DNA from 2 places in the Vibrio sp. SCSIO 43136 genome. Region 2 is predicted to be linked to the other one. Evidence: riboswitches for the same ligand, from Rfam matches in the RefSeq annotation. Region 2 holds a riboswitch; the other holds the start of a gene.
The links. A riboswitch is a leader RNA that binds a small molecule or an ion and turns the genes downstream of it on or off. The one in region 2 is predicted to bind lysine.
Positions count from the first base shown of each region.

Region 1: another riboswitch for lysine. It lies ahead of J4N39_RS09565 (Na+/H+ antiporter NhaC family protein); the one in region 2 lies ahead of lysC (lysine-sensitive aspartokinase 3).

Region 1 is NZ_CP071848.1:2,024,338-2,034,488, forward strand. It holds gene hisB (bifunctional histidinol-phosphatase/imidazoleglycerol-phosphate dehydratase HisB) at 1-654, opposite strand, end outside; gene hisC (histidinol-phosphate transaminase) at 679-1,740, opposite strand; gene hisD (histidinol dehydrogenase) at 1,740-3,038, opposite strand; gene hisG (ATP phosphoribosyltransferase) at 3,042-3,938, opposite strand; His leader region at 3,985-4,118, opposite strand; gene J4N39_RS09565 (Na+/H+ antiporter NhaC family protein) at 4,280-5,875, opposite strand; lysine riboswitch at 5,970-6,154, opposite strand; gene J4N39_RS09570 (H-NS family histone-like protein) at 6,459-6,866, shown strand; gene J4N39_RS09575 (inosine/guanosine kinase) at 6,922-8,226, opposite strand; gene J4N39_RS09580 (YccT family protein) at 8,405-9,052, opposite strand; gene J4N39_RS09585 (porin) at 9,187-10,146, opposite strand.
Region 2 is NZ_CP071848.1:2,831,091-2,841,241, forward strand. It holds gene galU (UTP--glucose-1-phosphate uridylyltransferase GalU) at 1-414, shown strand, start outside; gene uvrA (excinuclease ABC subunit UvrA) at 535-3,360, shown strand; gene J4N39_RS13290 (PglL family O-oligosaccharyltransferase) at 3,412-5,184, shown strand; gene J4N39_RS13295 (pyridoxal-phosphate-dependent aminotransferase family protein) at 5,217-6,335, opposite strand; lysine riboswitch at 6,483-6,651, shown strand; gene lysC (lysine-sensitive aspartokinase 3) at 6,786-8,135, shown strand; gene metH (methionine synthase) at 8,195-10,151, opposite strand, start outside.

The sequences.
Region 1 (10,151 bases), 810 kb from region 2:
CATTTGGAAGCCACCGTGAGTCGCGATCTGATCCAGCATGTGGTCAAAGAAGCCAAGACCTGTGCTGATCTCATTACCGCCTTGCTCATCAAGATTTACACAAACTTTGATATCAGTTTCTTTAGTAGTACGTACCACTTCAGCGGTGCGAGCATTCACAGTGAGGTCTTTAAGAATTTCACGCCACCCCATGGTCTCTGGATTGTACTGAATACCACGGATAGCCATGTTTTCAGCCAATTGTAGATCGGTATGACGATCACCAATCACCACTGAGTTTTGGAAATCAACTTTACCTTCCTGTAGGTAGGGCTTGACCAAACCAAGTTTTGGTTTACGACAAGAGCAGTTATCTTCGTCAAAGTGTGGGCAGATCAACACGTCATCGAACTTCACACCTTGAGATTCGAAGATTTCCATCATCATATTGTGTGGAGCATCGAAATCTTCTTGCGGGTAGCTATCCGTACCCAAGCCATCTTGGTTAGTCACCATCACTAAGCGGTAGCCAGCGTCTTGCAGCGCAAGCAGCGATGGAATGACATAAGGTTCTAGTTTTAGCTTGTCTAAACGGTCGACTTGAAAATCCACCGGAGGCTCAACAATTAAGGTGCCATCACGGTCGATAAATAGAATTTTTTGTTGCTTGCTCACTACGACATCCTTTTAGTAGTAATTTTAATTTTGCTGGTCTAAGGTACTGGCGAGTTGGTTGCGAATAAACGCCACCACTTTTTCACACTCTTCACGGTTGCCCACACTGATGCGCACGCAATCTTCAATCGGAGAGTTACGTAGGATCATGCCGTTATCCCACGCCGCCTTAAATAGTTCATCACCGTTTGGGAATTTGACTAACAAGTAGTTACCCCAACCTTCGAACACTTCTACCCCATCTAACATGCTTAAACCCACTTGCAAATAAGCTCGGTTCGCATTGAGGTCAAGCATTTGATATTTCATCTTGGCAAGCCCAGCTTCAGATAGCGCTTGAGTTGCGATGTCTGCCACAGGAACGGGGACAGGATACGGTGCGATCACCTTCAACAATACTTGGATTAGCTCTTGATTGGCAAGCGTAAATCCACAGCGAAGTCCCGCAAGAGCAAATGCTTTTGAAAGCGTGCGCAAAATAGCCAGATTTGGATAATCTGCTAACAGATCAACCGTTGATGCTTCAGGGCAAAAATCAATGTAGGCCTCATCCATCACAACAATGGCTTTGTCCTTGGTCATCTCAAGCAGAGAAACGATATCTTCACGCTTCACCAAATTGCCAGTAGGGTTATTTGGACTACAAACGAATACTAGCTTTACATTCTCAAGGTTGCTTTGAATTGCCTCAAGGTCGAGCTGCCAATCGTCGGTCAACGGCACTCGCTTTTGCTCAACACCAATAGTTTCAGCGCTAATGCCGTACATACCGTAGGTAGGTGGACAAAACAGAATCGCATCTTGTCCCGGCTCACAAAACGCACGGATAAGTAGTTCAATGCCTTCATCAGCCCCACGAGAAGTCAATGTCTGTTCAGGAGCAACACCTGCATAAGCCGCATAGGCTTCAATCAGCTCTTTGGGCTGACACTCGCTGTAACGATTAAGACGAGAGGCACTAGTTTTGTACTCATTATCAAATGGCGATTCATTAGCATTAAGCCACACGTCACCACTACCACCAATCCGACGCGCAGAAAGGTAAGGCGTTAGCTGTTGCACCTGTTTACGTGCAAGTTTTTCCATTAGCGCTCTCCCTTTTCTAACTTCTCAACGCGAATGGTAACTGCGCGTTTGTGTGCATCTAGACCTTCGGCTTCCGCCATCGTTACGACAGTAGGTGCTAGCGTTTGCAAGCCTGTTGCACTTAGCTCTTGAACTGTCATGCGCTTAGAAAAATCAGCCAAGCCTAAACTTGAGTAGGTACGAGTGTAGCCGTAAGTTGGCAACACGTGGTTAGTACCAGATGCATAATCTCCAGCTGATTCAGGAGACCAGTCACCAAGGAAGATCGAGCCTGCATTGTCTAGCAGAGGCAATAACTCACGTGGCGCTTTAGTTTGAACAATCAGGTGTTCTGGACCATAGAAGTTAGAAATCGCAACACACTGAGAAAGAGACTCAGCAACAATGATTACGCTCGAGCCTAATGCCTGCTCAGCGATATCTTTACGCGATAGTTCGTTAAGTTGTTTTTGCACCGCTTCAGCCACTTGATCAGCAATCAATACCGACGGTGTAACCAAAACCACTTGTGAGTCTGGGCCGTGTTCGGCTTGGCTTAGAAGATCGGCGGCAATAAAATCTGCATCTGCTGTCTCATCAGCAATCACTAATACTTCAGAAGGACCGGCTGGCATGTCAATCGCCGCACCTTTAAAGTCGTTGCTCACTTGGCGCTTTGCTTCCGTCACAAACGCATTGCCTGGACCGAAAATCTTATCGACTTTCGTCACTGACTCTGTGCCATAAGCCATCGCTGCAACCGCCTGAGCGCCACCTAACTGGAAGACTTTGTCAATTTTACACAGCTTAGCGACGTAAAGGATTTCATCCGCAATAGGTGGCGGCGAACAAAGAACCACCTCACGACAACCCGCAATTTGCGCAGGCACACCAAGCATAAGGACGGTAGATGGAAGTGGCGCACTGCCACCGGGAATATACAGACCCACTTTATTAATCGCTCGGGTCACTTGCTCACAGACGATCCCCGGCTGAGTTTCTACCACCAATGGTTGTGGTTTTTGCGCTTCGTGGAAGGTCGCGATATTTGCATACGCTTGTTGAAGCGCTTGTTTCATTTTGTCTGAAAGACGATCTGATGCCGCATCAATTTCCTGCGCTGACACTTGAATGTTTTCAAGTGCCACTTTATCGAATTTTTCAGTTAGAGCTTTTAACGCCGTATCACCCTCGGAGCGTACTGCGGCAATCACTGACTCGACTGCTTCTGTGATATTTGCACCTTCAGTAATCGCAGGGCGCTCTAGTACAGAGTTTTGCTGCGACTCACTTAAAGATTGCCAAACTAACGTCTTCATCGCTTACTCCATCATTTTTTCGATTGGCAGTACAAGGATTGAGCTCGCACCTAGCTCTTTTAGCTGTTCCATTGTTTCCCAGAAAAGGTTTTCAGTACTTACAAGATGAACGGCGACTCGATTTTGTTCAGCGGAAAGCGGTAATACCGTTGGATCTTCAGCGCCTGGTAGGAGTGATTTGATTTCATCAAGACGCTCAGTTGGGGCGTGCAGCATGATGTATTTAGACTCTTTAGCTTGAGTCACGCCTTGCATGCGAGTCAGTAGCTTGTCGATGAGTTCTGCATTCTCTTGAGAGAACTCTCCATCACGCTGAATAAGCGTCGCTTTTGAACGGAAAATCACTTCCGCTTCTTTTAGACCGTTGGCTTCAAGTGTTGCACCTGTTGATACCAGGTCAGCGATAGCATCGGCAAGGCCTGCGCGTGGTGCGACTTCTACAGAGCCGGTTAGCATACAAGTTGAGAAAGGTACGCCCTGCTCTTCCATAAAGCTCTTCAATAGCTGAGGGTAAGTGGTTGCAATTCGTTTACCTGCAAGGTCTTGTGGACCGTTGTAGGTCTCGTCTTTATCGATAGCGATAGACAAGCGGCAACCACCGAAATCTAAGCGGCGTAGCGCTTTAAAACTACTTGGTTCACCTTGAGCAAGGCGTTCTAGACGAACTTCTTCTAGCTCGTTTTCACCAATGAAACCTAGGTCAACCACGCCATCCATAACAAGGCCAGGGATGTCGTCATCACGAACCAACAGCAGATCGATTGGCATGTTCTCAGAGTGAACCACTAAACGCTCACCCATGATGTTGAATTTAGCGCCACATTTTTTAAGTAGGTCCTGACACTCTTTACTTAGGCGTCCTTTTTTTTGAATTGCGATTCTTAGGCGTTGTGTTTGCATCGTGATATCCCTGTCGGCATTTTTAAAATTAATCAGTAAAGCTATAAAAGAAAAACCCTCGGAAGGCTTGGCTCTTCCGAGGGTTATCATCTGTATTCTTTGATTACCACCGGAAGCCCTATTGTCTTCCGGTTATGCGTAAACCTCCCGAAAGACTAGTCAGGATGGTGGTGGTGATGAATGTTCATTTCACAAATACGCATAATTAGTATCTCCTTGAGTTAACTTCACACTAACTAAGGCGGTGCTTTTTTGCAACCGATAATTTCAAGAAAATAAAAAAAAGAGAGAGCAACTGCCCTCTCTTATACAATTCGCTTACAAGCTAGGTTGCCATAGTGTTAAACCGCTGGCGCTTTCACCTCTTTTGAACGCGATACAAAGAACAGTGCGAAGCAAACCACCACAAAGGCGACTGAAGATGCAGCAAACGAGAATGCCACTGAACTTGTCATACCCAACACAATAAAGCCGATGCATGAAACCAATGCGACAGAGAGTGAATAAGGAAGCTGAGTCGCTACGTGATCGATATGGTTACAACGAGCACCCGTTGAAGACAGTATTGTTGTATCCGAAATTGGAGAACAGTGGTCACCAAATACCGAACCCGCTAATACCGCACTTAACATTGGCAGCATCAACGCCAGATCGGTTGCACCAGCCATGTCACCAGCGATTGGCAGCATAATGCCAAAAGTACCCCAAGACGTACCCGTCGAGAATGCCATTAAACCTGACAGTAGGAATAAGATAACAGGTAGCCAGTGCGGACCAATATTGCCTTGCACTTGTGAAGATAGGTAAGCACCAGTATTCATATCACCGATAACCGAGCCGATAGACCATGCAAAGAATAGGATCAGAATTGCGCCAAACATCGATTTCGCACCAATCCACATCGTGGTGGCAATGTCTGCAAAAGCAAGTTTCTGACGAACTACCGTTATTAGAGCGGCCACAAGACCTGCTAGACCACCATAACAAAGCGACAAACCAACATCAGTGTTTTCAAAAGCCCCTAGTAGCGAGAATGGTTTTTCAGCTTCAGCTAAAGATTGGCCGCCAGTAAATACCATTGAAGCGATAGTTGCGACAATCAGTACTAGGATCGGTAAAACCAAATCAGAGACTTTACCAAACTCACTTTCGACAATGTCTAGCTCTTCATTTATTTCGTGCGCTTCGGCAGAATCGTTGTCGCCGCCAAAACCACGACCTTGTGAAGCTTCAATTTCACGCTTACGCATTAAGCCAACGTCAAGTTGGAACCACGCCACTGCAAACACCATTAATAGCGCAAATACGGCGTAGAAGTTCATCGGGACAATACGTAGATATGCACCGAGCGCAGAATATTCCGTCATGCCATGGGTCACTAATATGCCACCAATGATGGTCATGATATATGCACCCCAGCTAGATGCTGGCATTAATACACACATAGGAGCCGCTGTTGAATCGAGTACATACGCAAGTTTTGCACGCGATACATAAAAGCGATCGGTAACAGGGCGAGAAATAGCACCCACGGCTAAACTATTAAAGTAATCATCGACAAAGATGAACACGCCCAAGAAAGCTGCGAGTAATTTAGAACCACGTTTAGATTTAACTCTTTTTTGTGCCCACTCAGCAAAAGCGCGAGTACCGCCTGAAAGAGTTAATAATGCAGTGGTCATTCCTAACAAAATTAAGAATGCAACGATACTCATATTCCAACTATTGATACCACCGTCTTCAATTACTAGGCCGGTGACAGTCGTAGTAATATAACTTACTGACTGAGTTAAAGAATAATCGTTGAGTAATACAGCGCCAAGGGCGATACCTACACCTAAAGAGATAAGGACACGACGCGTAACAATCGCTAAACCTAACGCAATAAGTGGTGGCAATAGCGATAAAGAGGATGAGGTGTAATCAATTAAATTCATGATCTTCAAAAACCAATGTTTGGTTAGAGATCTACTGCAGACTGCCAAATAAGGCATGTTGAACAAGCGAAAGGGAAGCGAACACTTCACCCAACCCTACAGTAGCGCTCCATAGTTTAACAACATAATAGACTATGGCAGTGTTATTCCTTTCGGATATAACCCCAGCGCCAGGCCCTGATGGGGCTGCTGACACTTCGGCAATGACTCCTTTTAATGCTTCTCTCAGGCATCACCCTAAAAGCATAGACTCATAGTCATTGCACCTCTACGTTGGCGAGGAGATATAATACACCTCACCAAATCAGGAATCCGACATACTACTGATCCTATCCACTTTTGCAACATAAAATTTCACTCAATCTAGCATCAACTAGCGTCAAGTTCCGAAACTGACTTTAGTACTACTACTTTAGCTGCATACTGAACTTTTAAAGTATGCTAGACTCTATAATTGTAAGTATTTATTAATTAAAAACGACTGAAATGTAATTAATTAAATATTTACTTTTCTCCCCATTGTAATATTGATATTCACTGTTATCATTTAAATGCAATAAAGAATAATTAAATAGGAATTGTCATGTCTGATATTACCAAGACTTTACTGAATATCCGTAGTCTACGTGCTTTTGCACGTGAGCTATCTTTCGACACCCTCGAAGAAATGCACGAGAAACTATCTATCGTAGTTGAAGAGCGTCGTGAAGCTGCTGAAGCAGAGCGCGCAGCTCAAGCAGAAAAAGAAGCTAAATTAGCTGAATATGCCGAGCTAATTGCAAAAGAAGGTATCGACCTTGAAGATCTAATTGCTGCTATGTCTGGTAGTGATAAAACTAAAGCGAAAAAGAAACGTGAACCACGTCCTGCTAAATACGAATACACAGTAGACGGTGAACGTAAGACTTGGACTGGACAAGGCCGCACGCCTTCTGCAATCCAAGCAGAGCTAGATAAAGGTGTAGAACTAGATAGCTTCCTTATCAAATAAGCTTAGTTACTAATAGAAATATAAAAAGAGCGCATAAAATGCGCTCTTTTTTATTTTAACGTTCCCAGTAGGCTTCTTCTAAGCTATCTTCTCGCTCTGGTAAACCGCGAGACAATCGTGGTGAATGCTGAACCAAAACTTCATAACTTGCTCGGTTAGAATATTTACATACTTGTGAAAAAGATGAGTAAGTTAAGAAAGACAATTGGTGTTTACTTGAGTTTGGCACATTATCTTTGTGGTAACGATTCGCCGCCATATCATGCAGCAATGCTGACAACGCAGCGTCTCCAGCACCATTAGTGTTCTTAATCTTCTCTGGGCCGCCCATGTAAGGGGCAATATGCGAGTAGACTTTAATCGGGTTTTCTGCCAATGAACGTTTCACTGGACGACTGAATTCGTACTGATTAAATTCGGCGATTGCACCTGGTAGAAGTGGCAAAGATGTTTGGCGTTTTTTGCTCTCTTCCGTATAACCAGCCATATATAGACCAACTGGTCCTGCAGTACACAATACCAGATCAACCCACTCCAGTGTCTTGTCGGCTGCTAGCAAAGGATCACTTTCCCCGGTCAATGCTTCAGCTTCATCTTCATTCATAGCAACCACTGAAACATGTTGTGCCAAGAAATCACGCCAGTACTCTGGATCATCCTGAATAACAAATTTAGTGCCTAGGGTTAACACCACTGGCACATCATACTTCTTGGCGTATTCTATCGCTTTCATTGTGGCGTCTGGCATAGGATCGCCGTTCTTACAGCGCACCAAATACGAAGTCAGGACCAATGCAGAAGCGTTCTCAAAAATAGCTTCAGGAATGCTTTCTGGGGCCAGTTGGTTCATTTGCCCTTCACTAATCGCAAATGTACGTTCGCCATCTTCACTGATCAAAGCAAAACAACGGCCAATGGCACCGTTTACACCTTGAAGGTGGTTAAGATCCATACGGCTAGAGGTATTACACAGATAACGGTAACCGTAGCTGCCAATCTGAATATCGCTACTCATGACGCCCAGTAAGATCGATTTGTCATCAGCCAACACAGAGTAGTTGTGAAGCGTGTTACCTATAGTGCCACCCGCATATTCGTTGGTGACAAGGTTCTGCTCTTTAAGTTCGGTGTATAGCGCTTCAGCGGTTTGGTCGTCAATAACCAGTGAGTGTCCCTTACTCAGGCCAAATTGGGCAATAAACTCATCCGAAACTTTTGCTTCAATATCAACAAGCGTTTGGTCGATACCCACAATGTGCGTACGAGACATCTTCTTGCTGGTTTGCGCTTGGCTGACCAGAGGATCGCGTGCATGAACCGGAAAATAGTGTTTGGATTTTCTTTGACCAGGAAATTTCATAGTTTCAAATTTTGTAAGGGGACATTAAGGAGAGCCGATTTTATCTGGCGAATAAATCAGCTTCAATACACCTAAGAATAGCAAACGTTTGCCAAAAAGGATTTTTTAACATTAGTCGCTTTGAATCAAAAAAAGCCAAAACCCGCTAAGGTTTTGGCTCTTCTTTATTGGATATATCTTACTCTTGATCAATGACCCATTTGCGAAAGGCTTTACGATCCGCATCTGAAGCAGCGATGTACCATTTCTTAAGCTCGCTTAAAGGCTCAGAAGCTTTAGGCACAGCAGATGCTTCTGGTTTAACCTCAGGCTTAACTGCTAATTTAGGCTGTGGTTTAGCTACAACCGCCACCGTTGTGGCAATAGCCAAACCTTTTTGCTCATTATAATTTTGAACCAACGGTGCAATATCTGAATAAGGAAGTAGCCCTTCTTTGCCTTTCAGTAAATCAGAAGTGTAAGCAATATTTGAACCGCCAGAAGTCAGACTCCATTCTGGAGAAGTTCTAAATACCTGCTCTGCATGGATAATGCTATATATCTTAGGGTGCGCCAGATTAACATCTTGCTGTCCAGCTTCGAAAGTTAAGATAAATGGCTTCGAAGAAAACTTCTCTTTTTTACTGCCATTACCAACCATGGTGTTTACCTCTACCACAACTTGGTTGGTACCGTCTGTAATAGCAACCGGTTGGTATTTGCTTTCGGTCTCGCTTCCATTTGCGAAAAGAATCGCAACCCCTTTTGCAGGAATCAATTCTGCTGCAAAGGTATGAAAACTAAACAAACTAACTGCGGCTAGGGCTAAAACTTTTGTGCAACGCATATCATTTTCCAAATTTCGAGTTAACTTTGATTAAATCACCAAGCTTAGGCAGATGCTAGCGATAGAAATCACAAATTAGATACAACAAAAAAAGCCACCCGAAGGTGGCTTCTATTAAGACTTTTCAAGCAGGATTAGAATACTGCTTTGATACCCATGCCGTAGCCTAGGTCTTTGCCGTCTTCAGAAGTATCACCAACTTCAACGTATGCTGTTGTTGAAGGTGCGATAGCGTAACCTGCGTTTAGGAACCAAGTGTTGTAGTCACCTGCATCTTTGTCTAGTGAGCTGAAGCCACCAGCAAATTTCCATGCATTCATTGTGTAGTCAGCTGCTAGAGCGTAGGTGTTACCAGTTTTGTTGTCATTGTCGTTCTTAACGCTGTACACTGCTGCTTGTAGGTTTACATTTTCGATACCAGAGTAAGTGCCTTCTAGAGCAAGAAGAGTGAACTTGTTGTCAACTGCTGGCGCTGTTGCGTCAGTCTTAGATTGACCAGCAAATGCACGAACATCGAATGCGTCTGCACGGAAGCCAACTTTAGCATCGAAATGAGTACCATCAGCTTCACCTAGCTTAGAGTTAGCTTTTAGTTTGTTTTGGATAAGACCAAGGCCGAAGTAGAACTGACCTTTGTCTAGATCGTAACGAACAGCTTCGTGGCCGCCAAAGCCAGCGTCGTCGAAGAATTTAGTGATACCGAATAGGTGGTCTGACCCGATACCAGCATCATCAAGTTGAGTCGCTAGTTTACCGATTTTGAACGTACCGATTTGGTCATTGTAGAAACCAACGTATACATCGCCAGTTGACGCTAGGTCAGCTTGACCTTTTTTGTCGTTATCTGCACCAGAGAACTCGTAGTAGAAGCCTACTTGAGTTGTGTCGTCGATAGCGTAACGAGTGTCGAAGCCGAAGTCAGCATCATCGATTTTTTGCGTTAGCTGCTCGTCAGAACCGATAGCTTGAACGTACTGAACTTCGATGTCGCCTTTCATGTTAACGGTTACACCGCCTTCATTGTAAAGCTCGATACCTGCGTTAGCTGAACCAGCTACCGCTGCTACTACTAGTGCTACTAGAGTCTTTTTCATAATAA
Region 2 (10,151 bases):
TCTATCGTGGCGGTACAAGAAGTACCTGAAGATGAAACACACAAGTATGGTGTCATCGCTGGTGAAATGATTAAAGATGATCTTTATCGCGTCGACAACATGGTTGAAAAGCCAGAGAAAGGGACTGCTCCAAGCAACCTAGCGATTATTGGCCGATACATTTTGACACCTGATATTTTTGAACTGATTGAGAATACTGAACCAGGCAAAGGTGGAGAGATTCAAATTACCGATGCCTTGTTGAAGCAGGCCAAATCGGGTTGTGTATTGGCTTACAAGTTTAAAGGTAAGCGTTTCGATTGTGGTAGTGTTGAAGGGTATATTGAGGCAACTAACTATTGCTTTGAGACTCTTTACAAAAAAGACGAAAAGAAAGTCGAATTAGATAAACATTCTACTCAAAAGTCTTCTTAATCGAGATTTCCCAGTAAGGCAGTAAATCAACTGCCTTACTGTTTTTTTATCCAGTATTTATTGCACATTTCACACGCTATGTAATACTACACCCATTGTCTTCCTCATTGAGCAGAACTAATGGAAAGTATTGACGTTCGCGGTGCCCGCACCCACAACCTGAAAAATATCAACCTCACCATTCCACGAGATAAGCTGATCGTTATCACTGGCTTATCGGGTTCAGGTAAGTCTTCATTAGCTTTTGACACCCTATATGCTGAAGGTCAACGACGCTATGTCGAGTCCCTATCCGCATATGCTCGTCAGTTTCTCTCTTTGATGGAAAAACCCGACGTAGACCATATTGAAGGTCTATCCCCGGCGATATCTATTGAGCAAAAGTCGACCTCACATAACCCTCGCTCAACGGTCGGTACAATCACTGAAGTCTACGATTATCTGCGCCTTCTATACGCTCGCGTTGGCGAGCCTCGCTGTCCCGAACACAAAGTTCCTCTAGCCGCTCAAACCGTCAGCCAGATGGTGGATAAAGTGCTAGAGATGGAAGAAGGCAGTAAACTGATGCTGCTTGCGCCGATCGTCAAGGAGCGTAAAGGCGAGCACGTAAAAACTCTAGAGAACCTCGCGGCTCAAGGTTTTATTCGAGCACGAATTGATGGTGAAACCTGTGATCTTTCTGATCCACCAGCACTAGAGCTACACAAAAAACACACCATCGAGGTGGTGGTCGATCGATTTAAAGTACGCTCAGATCTGCAACAACGCTTAGCCGAGTCTTTTGAAACCACACTAGAGCTTTCTGGTGGCATCGCTGTTGTTGCAAGTATGGATGACAAAGACCAAGAAGAGCTGGTGTTTTCCGCCAACTTTGCTTGTCCACACTGTGGTTACAGCATGCAAGAACTCGAACCTCGTCTATTCTCGTTTAACAACCCAGCAGGTGCATGTGAAACCTGTGATGGCCTAGGGGTTCAGCAATATTTTGACGCTAGCCGAGTGGTACTGGATGAAAACCTCAGCATCGCTGACGGTGCCATCCGAGGTTGGGATAAGAAAAACTACTACTACTTTCAAATGCTTTCAGCGGTGGCGAATCACTATGACTTTTCGCTAGATACCCCTTTCAAAGATCTTTCTAAGCCAATCAAAGAGATCGTTTTGAAAGGTTCAGGTCGAACTGAAATCGAATTTGTGTATATCAATGATCGTGGCGATAGCCGAGTAAAACGTCACCCATTTGAAGGGATCTTGAATACTCTTGAGCGCCGCTATCGTGATACCGAGTCAAATGCGGTACGTGAAGATCTAGCCAAATACATTTCGACCAAGTCTTGTGATAGCTGTAATGGTACTCGCTTGAGAGTCGAAGCGAGAAATGTGTTCGTTGCCGACGTCACCTTGCCAGAAATTGTCGAGATGAGTATCAGTGAAGCGATGGCCTTCTTCCAACAGCTGGAGCTGACTGGACAAAAAGCTCAAATCGCAGAGAAGGTCATGAAAGAGATCAACGATCGTCTGCACTTTTTGGTCAACGTTGGCTTAAACTACTTGAACCTTTCCCGTAGTGCGGAGACGCTGTCGGGTGGTGAAGCACAGCGTATTCGTCTTGCCAGCCAAATTGGTGCTGGTCTAGTAGGGGTTATGTACGTGCTTGACGAACCATCTATCGGTCTGCACCAACGCGATAACGAGCGACTGCTAAAAACCCTCACTCACTTGCGTGATTTGGGTAATACCGTATTGGTTGTAGAACATGATGAAGATGCCATTCGCTGCGCTGACCATATCATTGATATTGGCCCAGGCGCTGGAGTACATGGCGGTAACGTAGTAGCCGAAGGTGATATGCAAGCGATCCTTGATGCACCTGAATCTCTTACAGGCCAGTACCTAAGTGGTGAGAAATGCATTGCAATCCCAGAGAAAAGAACACCAATCGACAAGAAAAAGGTCGTCAAAGTTCTTGGTGCCAGTGGTAATAACCTAAAAACTGTCGATCTCTCTATTCCGGTCGGTCTGTTTACTTGTGTTACGGGCGTCTCTGGATCCGGTAAGTCGACACTGATCAACGACACGTTCTACAAAATCGCTCAAACACAACTCAATGGGGCGACAGTCGCTCAACCAGCGCCACATAAAAAAGTGCAAGGGCTTGAGCACTTCGACAAGGTCATCGATATCGACCAGAGCCCAATTGGTCGTACACCACGTTCAAACCCTGCCACTTACACCGGTATTTTCACCCCAATCCGTGAACTCTTTGCAGGCACGCAAGAGTCTCGTTCACGAGGCTACAAGCCAGGGCGATTCAGTTTTAACGTCCGTGGTGGCCGCTGCGAAGCGTGTCAAGGTGATGGTGTTATCAAGGTCGAAATGCACTTCTTGCCCGATGTTTATGTACCTTGCGATGTATGTAAGGGCAAGCGCTACAACCGTGAAACTTTAGAAGTGCGCTATAAAGGTAAGAGCATCGACGAAGTCCTGCAGATGACAGTAGAAGATGCACGTGAGTTCTTTGACCCTGTGCCTGTGATTGCTCGCAAGCTGCAAACGCTGATGGATGTTGGCCTTTCCTACATTCGATTGGGCCAAGCAGCCACCACACTCTCTGGCGGTGAGGCGCAGCGAGTCAAACTCGCACGAGAACTGTCGAAACGAGATACGGGGAAAACACTGTATATTTTGGATGAGCCGACTACAGGTCTGCACTTTCATGATATTCAGCAATTACTTACAGTACTGCACCGCTTACGCGATCACGGCAATACTGTGGTGGTTATCGAGCATAACCTTGATGTGGTTAAAACCGCAGACTGGATTGTCGATTTAGGGCCAGAAGGTGGCCAAGGTGGCGGTGAAATCATTGCCCAAGGTACACCAGAAGATGTGGCATTGGTCGAGGGCTCTCATACCGCTCACTTCTTAAAGCCAATGCTTGGCTAAAAAGTGTTACTATTCAATGAGTATTTATTTTTCATAGTTTAGGTCACTTTCATGGCAACACTGCATGTCAGGGGTACAGAGTTGGAGTCTGTAAAAGTTCAGACTCCACTTAATCGACGTTTCTTAGCTGCGCTTGGTTTTACCTTTTTAGTCAGCATGCACTTTTTTATGCCAAATCCAGGAGGATCTGGACTCGCCCTATCGTTTAATGCCACAACTTGGATAACCGCCAGCATTGCGATCGCTATCGGTCTGTACCAGTTATCTCGAAATCAAAAGCTCAAGTACTCTAAACTTACCGTTGCACTATTTTTGTGTTGCCTAGTGCTCACCGCTCCCATTACTTTCCCTGAGACCATCATAGAACAATCACTGGGAAGGTTAACCGGGCTTTGGGCGGGCTTTTTTCTTTTCGTCACCTTACAGCAATTTCCTTTCAGTAATAAGCAAAAGCAAAGACTGTTATGGTTTATCGTTCTTGCAACTGGTATTGAAGCTATCATTTGTTGGGTTCAATACCTCTACTTAACACCGGGCAATATGTTCGGTTACAACACGATTCAAAATCGTCCTTATGGTATTTTTCAGCAGCCTAATGTTTTGGCAAGCTTCTTAGCTACTGGGCTGGTGTTATCGGCTTATTTGCTTGCAAGGCTGCCAAATAAATACCGAAGAAAACCTTGGCACATCAGCTTTCTGATCGCAATCCCATTACTCATTGCCCCCATGCTCGTCATTGTTTCTTCAAGGACTGGCTGGCTAGGTGCAGTAATAGGTATCGTACTTATCCTTCCCTACCTATGGCGCTTTTCTACTAAACGACGCTTTGCTACTTGGACTGCAGCACTTGTTCTTGCCACGGGTATCGGTATCGTCACCCCAGAGTTACTTGGAGAGTCTCAGAATCTAGAACTGTTAGAGTCAAAAACCTCTCTAACTTCAGCACGCCAGTTTCACTTTCCGCAAACCATAGATATGATCATTGAAAAACCTTTTACGGGCTATGGTTACGGACACTTTGAATCCGCCTATATGCTTTATACCGCAAGGCAGCACCAACTCAATGAGCACTATCCGGCTGGGCTAGCTGCGCTCGATCACCCGCATAACGAGTTAATGCTCTGGGGAGTAGAGGCTGGCCTGGTACCTGTTTTGGTAATATTACTCACCGCTGCTTTCATTACCTACAAGATCACTACAGCTAGAGAAGGTACACGTTTGGGCATGTTGGCGCTTTTTGCCCCACTCGTTGTACACTCACAACTCGAGTACCCTTTTTACCACTCAGCGATCCACTGGATCAGCTTCATCGTGCTGCTGTTTTGGCTCGATCAGCGGACTGCAAAATATAAGTTCGCCCCTTTTTCTAAGTTCAGTAAAGTACTAACGGCATCATCGAGTTTGGTGCTACCTATCATTACTAGCTTTTATATGCTCAGTGCCCTCCACACTAACTATGTATTGACACAGTTTGAAAAGTCACAGCCTAGACAACCAGAATTACTGGATAAGGTGACTAACCCTGTGGTTTGGAAAGATCGTTTTGATAGGGATGTCTACAGCACTTACTTAACGATTGGCCTTTACACCCAAGATGCAAAGCTTATCCAGCCTTATATAGATTGGTCTCTGAGCATCATTCCCCGTAAACCAAGGCCTGCGTTTTACACCAATTTGATCTTGGCTTATCAAGGTATGGGTGAAGAAGAAAAAGCACGGCAAATTCAAACCGAAGCTGAGTTCTTATTCCCAAACAAAGATTTTAGCCAAGTGAAATATCAGCCGCCATCCAAAGCAACAAGTACGGCATCAGCCGCCAATTAAAACAAGGGAGAGCATTTGCTCTCCCTTGTTCATTATTTTAGTGCTGACTTTAAAGCACTGAGACACAAAGCAACATTCTCTGGCCTTGCTCCATAACCCATCAGGCCAATTCGCCATGCCTTTCCTGCAAGTGCGCCCAATCCTGCGCCAATTTCTAGGTTATAGTGCTGCAACAGATGATTTCGCACTGCTGCATCATCAACCCCTTCTGGTAGATAAACTGCATTAAGCTGCGGTAAGCGATACGGCTCATCTACAACAAATTGAAACCCAAGCTCAAGCAAGCCTTGTTTAAGTGTTTGATGCATTGCTTGATGGCGTTGCCAAGCGTTCTCTAAACCTTCGGTTTTAAGTTGCAACAAGGCTTCATGTAACGCATACAGACTGTTTACTGGTGCTGTATGGTGGTAACTGCGTTTACCTTCTCCACTCCAATAGCCCAGCACCAAGCTCTGGTCGAGGAACCAGCTCTGAACTAACGTCTTTCGTGACTGAATTTTCTCCACCGCTTTGGCTGAGAACGTTAGTGGGGCGAGCCCCGGAACGCAGGACAAACACTTCTGACTACCAGAATAAACAGCATCCAAACCCCACTCATCAACTTTAAGCGGCACACCACCTAAAGACGTCACCGTATCAACGATGGTCAAAGCTTCATATTGCTGAGCAACTTGTGCTAATTGCTGAGCATCTGACAGCGCCCCTGTAGAAGTCTCAGCGTGAACAAATGCCAGCACCTTAGCATCAGGGTGATCCGCAAAGGCTTGCTCAACTTTATCGAGGGAAACAGGTGCTCCCCACTCATCGTCAATAACGATCGCTTCACCGCCACAGCGAAGCACATTTTCACGCATGCGCTCACCGAACACACCATTGCGACAAACAATCACCTTATCGCCCGGTTCAACAAGATTCACAAAGCAGGCTTCCATCCCCGCACTTCCCGGTGCAGACAGCGCGATAGTGAACTCATTTTCAGTTTGAAAAGCATACTTAAGCAGTGACTTAAGCTCATCCATCATTTGAATAAACAGAGGGTCTAGGTGACCTACGGTTGGGCGACTCAGCGCATGCAACACATGAGGGTAAATGTCTGAAGGTCCCGGGCCCATTAAGGTTCGTCTTGGGGGGTTAAAGCTAGTAATCGTCATTGGAGAGCTCTCTTATTGTTAATAGTATGTTTCAGAGTAACTTGATTACTTTTACCGCACAATTGCACTTAGGTCGAGTGAAAGGCTTAAAAAGTGAATTCTAGCTCTAACTACCGATTGACTTTATCGGCTGAAAAACGTTCAATGGTGAGCAGAAGAGGAGCACTACCCAGGTAGAGCAATAGCGGCGTCACGAGCTGATGTTGTTGCTTAAGGGGGAGTAGTGCCGAGGCAAGTTTTCGTCGTGAAGCTAACTTGTCGGTTGTTTAGGCTGAATCCTAACAACTGTCGCCTTATGCGGAGAACTTCTAAGAGTCATAGATATCTATTGTCGTAAAAACAATAACTAAAGATCACTTCTCTTACCTTTCTCTCTCTTCACATCGGATGTTGGATGACAACTACTTTTGTCATCGATTGTTATTTTAGGAATTTTTGGGAGATCCCATCGTGAGTCGTTTTAATGTCGCCAAGTTTGGTGGTACCAGTGTCGCTGATTTTGACGCTATGAGCCGTTGTGCCGCTATTATCGAAGCCAATCCACTAACCCGTCTAATTGTAAGTAGTGCATGTTCTGGTGTAACCAATATATTGGTTGAACTCGCTAATGGTGAAGCGGATAGCGATCGCCGCCATGAGCTGCTTGCTCAGCTGGCTGAAATCCATAATCGAGTTCTTTCTCGTCTTGAGGATGCTAAAGAGACTGCCAGCCAAGTTAAGCAGATCCTCGACACGGTAGCGACAGTTGCTGAAGCCGCGTCGTTTCAAACCAGTGACAAACTCACCGATCATTTGGTTGCTTGTGGGGAGCTGATGTCGACCTATATTCTTGCGCAGATCCTACGTGAACGTGGAGTCGCAGCAACTCGCTTCGACATCCGAGAGGTATTAAGAACCGATGGAACCTTTGGTTCGGCAGAGCCACAGCTTGAAGAAATCTCTAAGCTCGCTGAAGAAAAGCTAGTACCACTATGCGAAGAGCAGGTCGTGGTTACCCAAGGCTTTATTGGTAGTGATGCTGATGGTAATACTACCACTTTAGGTCGAGGTGGCAGTGACTATAGTGCGGCACTGATTGCCGAAGCGGTGAAAGCAAGCGGCCTTGAGATATGGACGGATGTACCAGGAATTTACACCACCGATCCACGAGTGGCGCCTAAGGCCACGCCTATCCCAGAAATCAGCTTTAGTGAAGCGTCTGAAATGGCAAACTTTGGTGCTAAGATCCTGCATCCATCGACTTTGATGCCAGCACTTCGCCACCAAATCCCTGTTTTTGTCGGCTCTTCCAAAGCCCCAGAACAAGGTGGAACTTGGATCCGCCAGGAAGTGGAAACTGCTCCGCTGTTTAGAGCACTGGCGCTGCGTGGCAATCAAACCATGGTTACTTTGCGCAGCCTAAACATGTTCCATGCCTACGGTTTCTTAGCTGAGGCATTTAAGATCCTAGCCAAGCATAAAGTCTCTGTTGACCTCATCACCACCTCTGAAGTGAGTGTGTCGCTGACATTGGATCAAACCAATACTGCTGGAGGCCCACCTCAATTGCCAGAAGGTGCTCGTGAAGAGCTAGAGCAAATGTGCAGTGTTGAAGTAGAACATGGCTTGAGCCTTGTTGCGCTGATCGGTAACAACATGAGCAATAGCCGTGGTTATGCTAAGCAAGTATTCAGTACCCTTGAAGACGTCAACTTGCGCATGATCTGCTACGGTGCAAGCCAACATAACCTTTGCTTCCTGATGCATGAATCCGAAGCCAAAGGAGCAGTTCAAGCACTGCACCAGGAACTGTTTGAGTAATCGATTTAAAAAAACAAAAAAGCGAGCCATTCAAGCTCGCTTTTTTTATTCGCCACCGACTAATTCATATTAGGCGCTAACCACTTCTCAACATCTTGTTCAGACCAACCTTTACGCTGGGCGTAATCGTCTGCCTGATCTTGCTGGATCTGAGCGATCGCAAAATAACGAGAATCTGGATGAGAGAAGTACCAACCAGAGACTGATGCTCCCGGCCACATTGCATAACTTGATGTCAGCGACATCTCAATCGACTCTTCGACTTGCAACATTTCCCAGAGGGTACCTTTTTCAGTATGCTCTGGACAAGCTGGGTACCCTGGCGCTGGACGAATACCTTGATACTTTTCACGGATAAGGTCATCGTTAGACAAGTCTTCATCGGCAGAGTAACCCCAGATTTCCTTACGTACTTTCTCATGCAAGTATTCTGCAAAAGCTTCTGCCAAGCGATCCGCTACCGCTTGAACCATAATGGCGTTGTAGTCGTCACCTTGCGCTTTATACTCATCGGCGAGCTCTCGCTCACCGACACCGCCAGTCACTGCAAAAGCACCAATCCAATCTTTCTTGCCACTAGATTTAGGCGCAACATAGTCTGACAGACAGTAGTTAAAACCTTTTGGTTTTTCCGTCTGCTGACGAAGGTTATGCAACACATGAGCGACTTCAGTGCGGCTTTCATCGGTATAAACTTCGATATCATCACCAACACTCGCAGCAGGGAAAAGCGCACACATACCACGAGCTTCCAGTAGGCCTTCTCGCTCGATACGATCGAGCCAGTCGTTGGCATCCTTAAATAGCCGCTGAGCTTCTTCACCAACGACTTCATGCTTAAGAATGGTTGGGTATTTACCAACCAAAGACCAAGTCATAAAGAATGGTGTCCAGTCGATATACTTGCGAAGTACCGATACATCAAATTGCTTGAATACATGCACACCCGGCTTAGCTGGAACTGGCGGTGTATATTCATTCCAATCGATCGCAACTCGGTTTTCACGAGCTTTATCTAAACTTACAGGTTTAGTGCGAGGCTTCTTGCGAGCGTGTTGATCACGAACTCGTTCATAATCCCTATCCAAATTCTCGACAAACTTAGGTTTGAGTTCATCAGAAAGCAAGGAAGTACATACCCCTACTGCTCGGGAAGCGTTGTTCACATAAACTACCGGCTGGTTATAGTTTTGCTCAATCTTCACTGCGGTGTGTGCTTTTGAGGTCGTAGCACCACCAATCAGTAGCGGCAAGTCAAAGCCCTGTCGTTCCATCTCTTTGGCCACATGTACCATTTCATCCAGTGATGGAGTGATCAAACCAGATAAGCCGATGATATCGACGTTCTCTTCCTTGGCCACCTTAAGGATTTTTTCACATGGAACCATCACCCCAAGGTCGATAATTTCGTAGTTATTACACTGCAACACGACGCCGACAATGTTTTTACCGATGTCATGAACATCGCCTTTTACCGTGGCGAGTAAGATTTTACCGTTGGTGCTGCCAGCTTGCTTCATTGCGTTAATGTACGGCTCCAAATGCGCAACCGCCTGCTTCATAACGCGAGCAGATTTTACTACCTGAGGCAGGAACATCTTACCTTCACCAAATAGATCGCCAACCACGTTCATGCCATCCATCAACGGGCCTTCAATGACCTCTAGTGGCTTACTAGCGTTGAGACGGGCTTCTTCGGTATCTTCAACGATAAACTCTGTAATACCTTTCACCAAAGCGTGTTCAAGACGCTTCTCGACTGGCCATTCGCGCCATTCTAGCGCTGAAGCATCATCCGCTTTACCAACAGCGTTCTCACGATACTCTTCAGCAATATCAAGTAGCAGCTCAGTCGCATCATCTCGACGGTTAAGTACCACGTCTTCAACAGCATTACGCAGCTTTTCTGGAACGTTATCATAGATTTCTAGCTGGCCTGCATTTACGATCCCCATATCCATACCATTTTTGAAACAGTGGTATAGGAACACGGCGTGAATCGCTTCGCGAACGTAG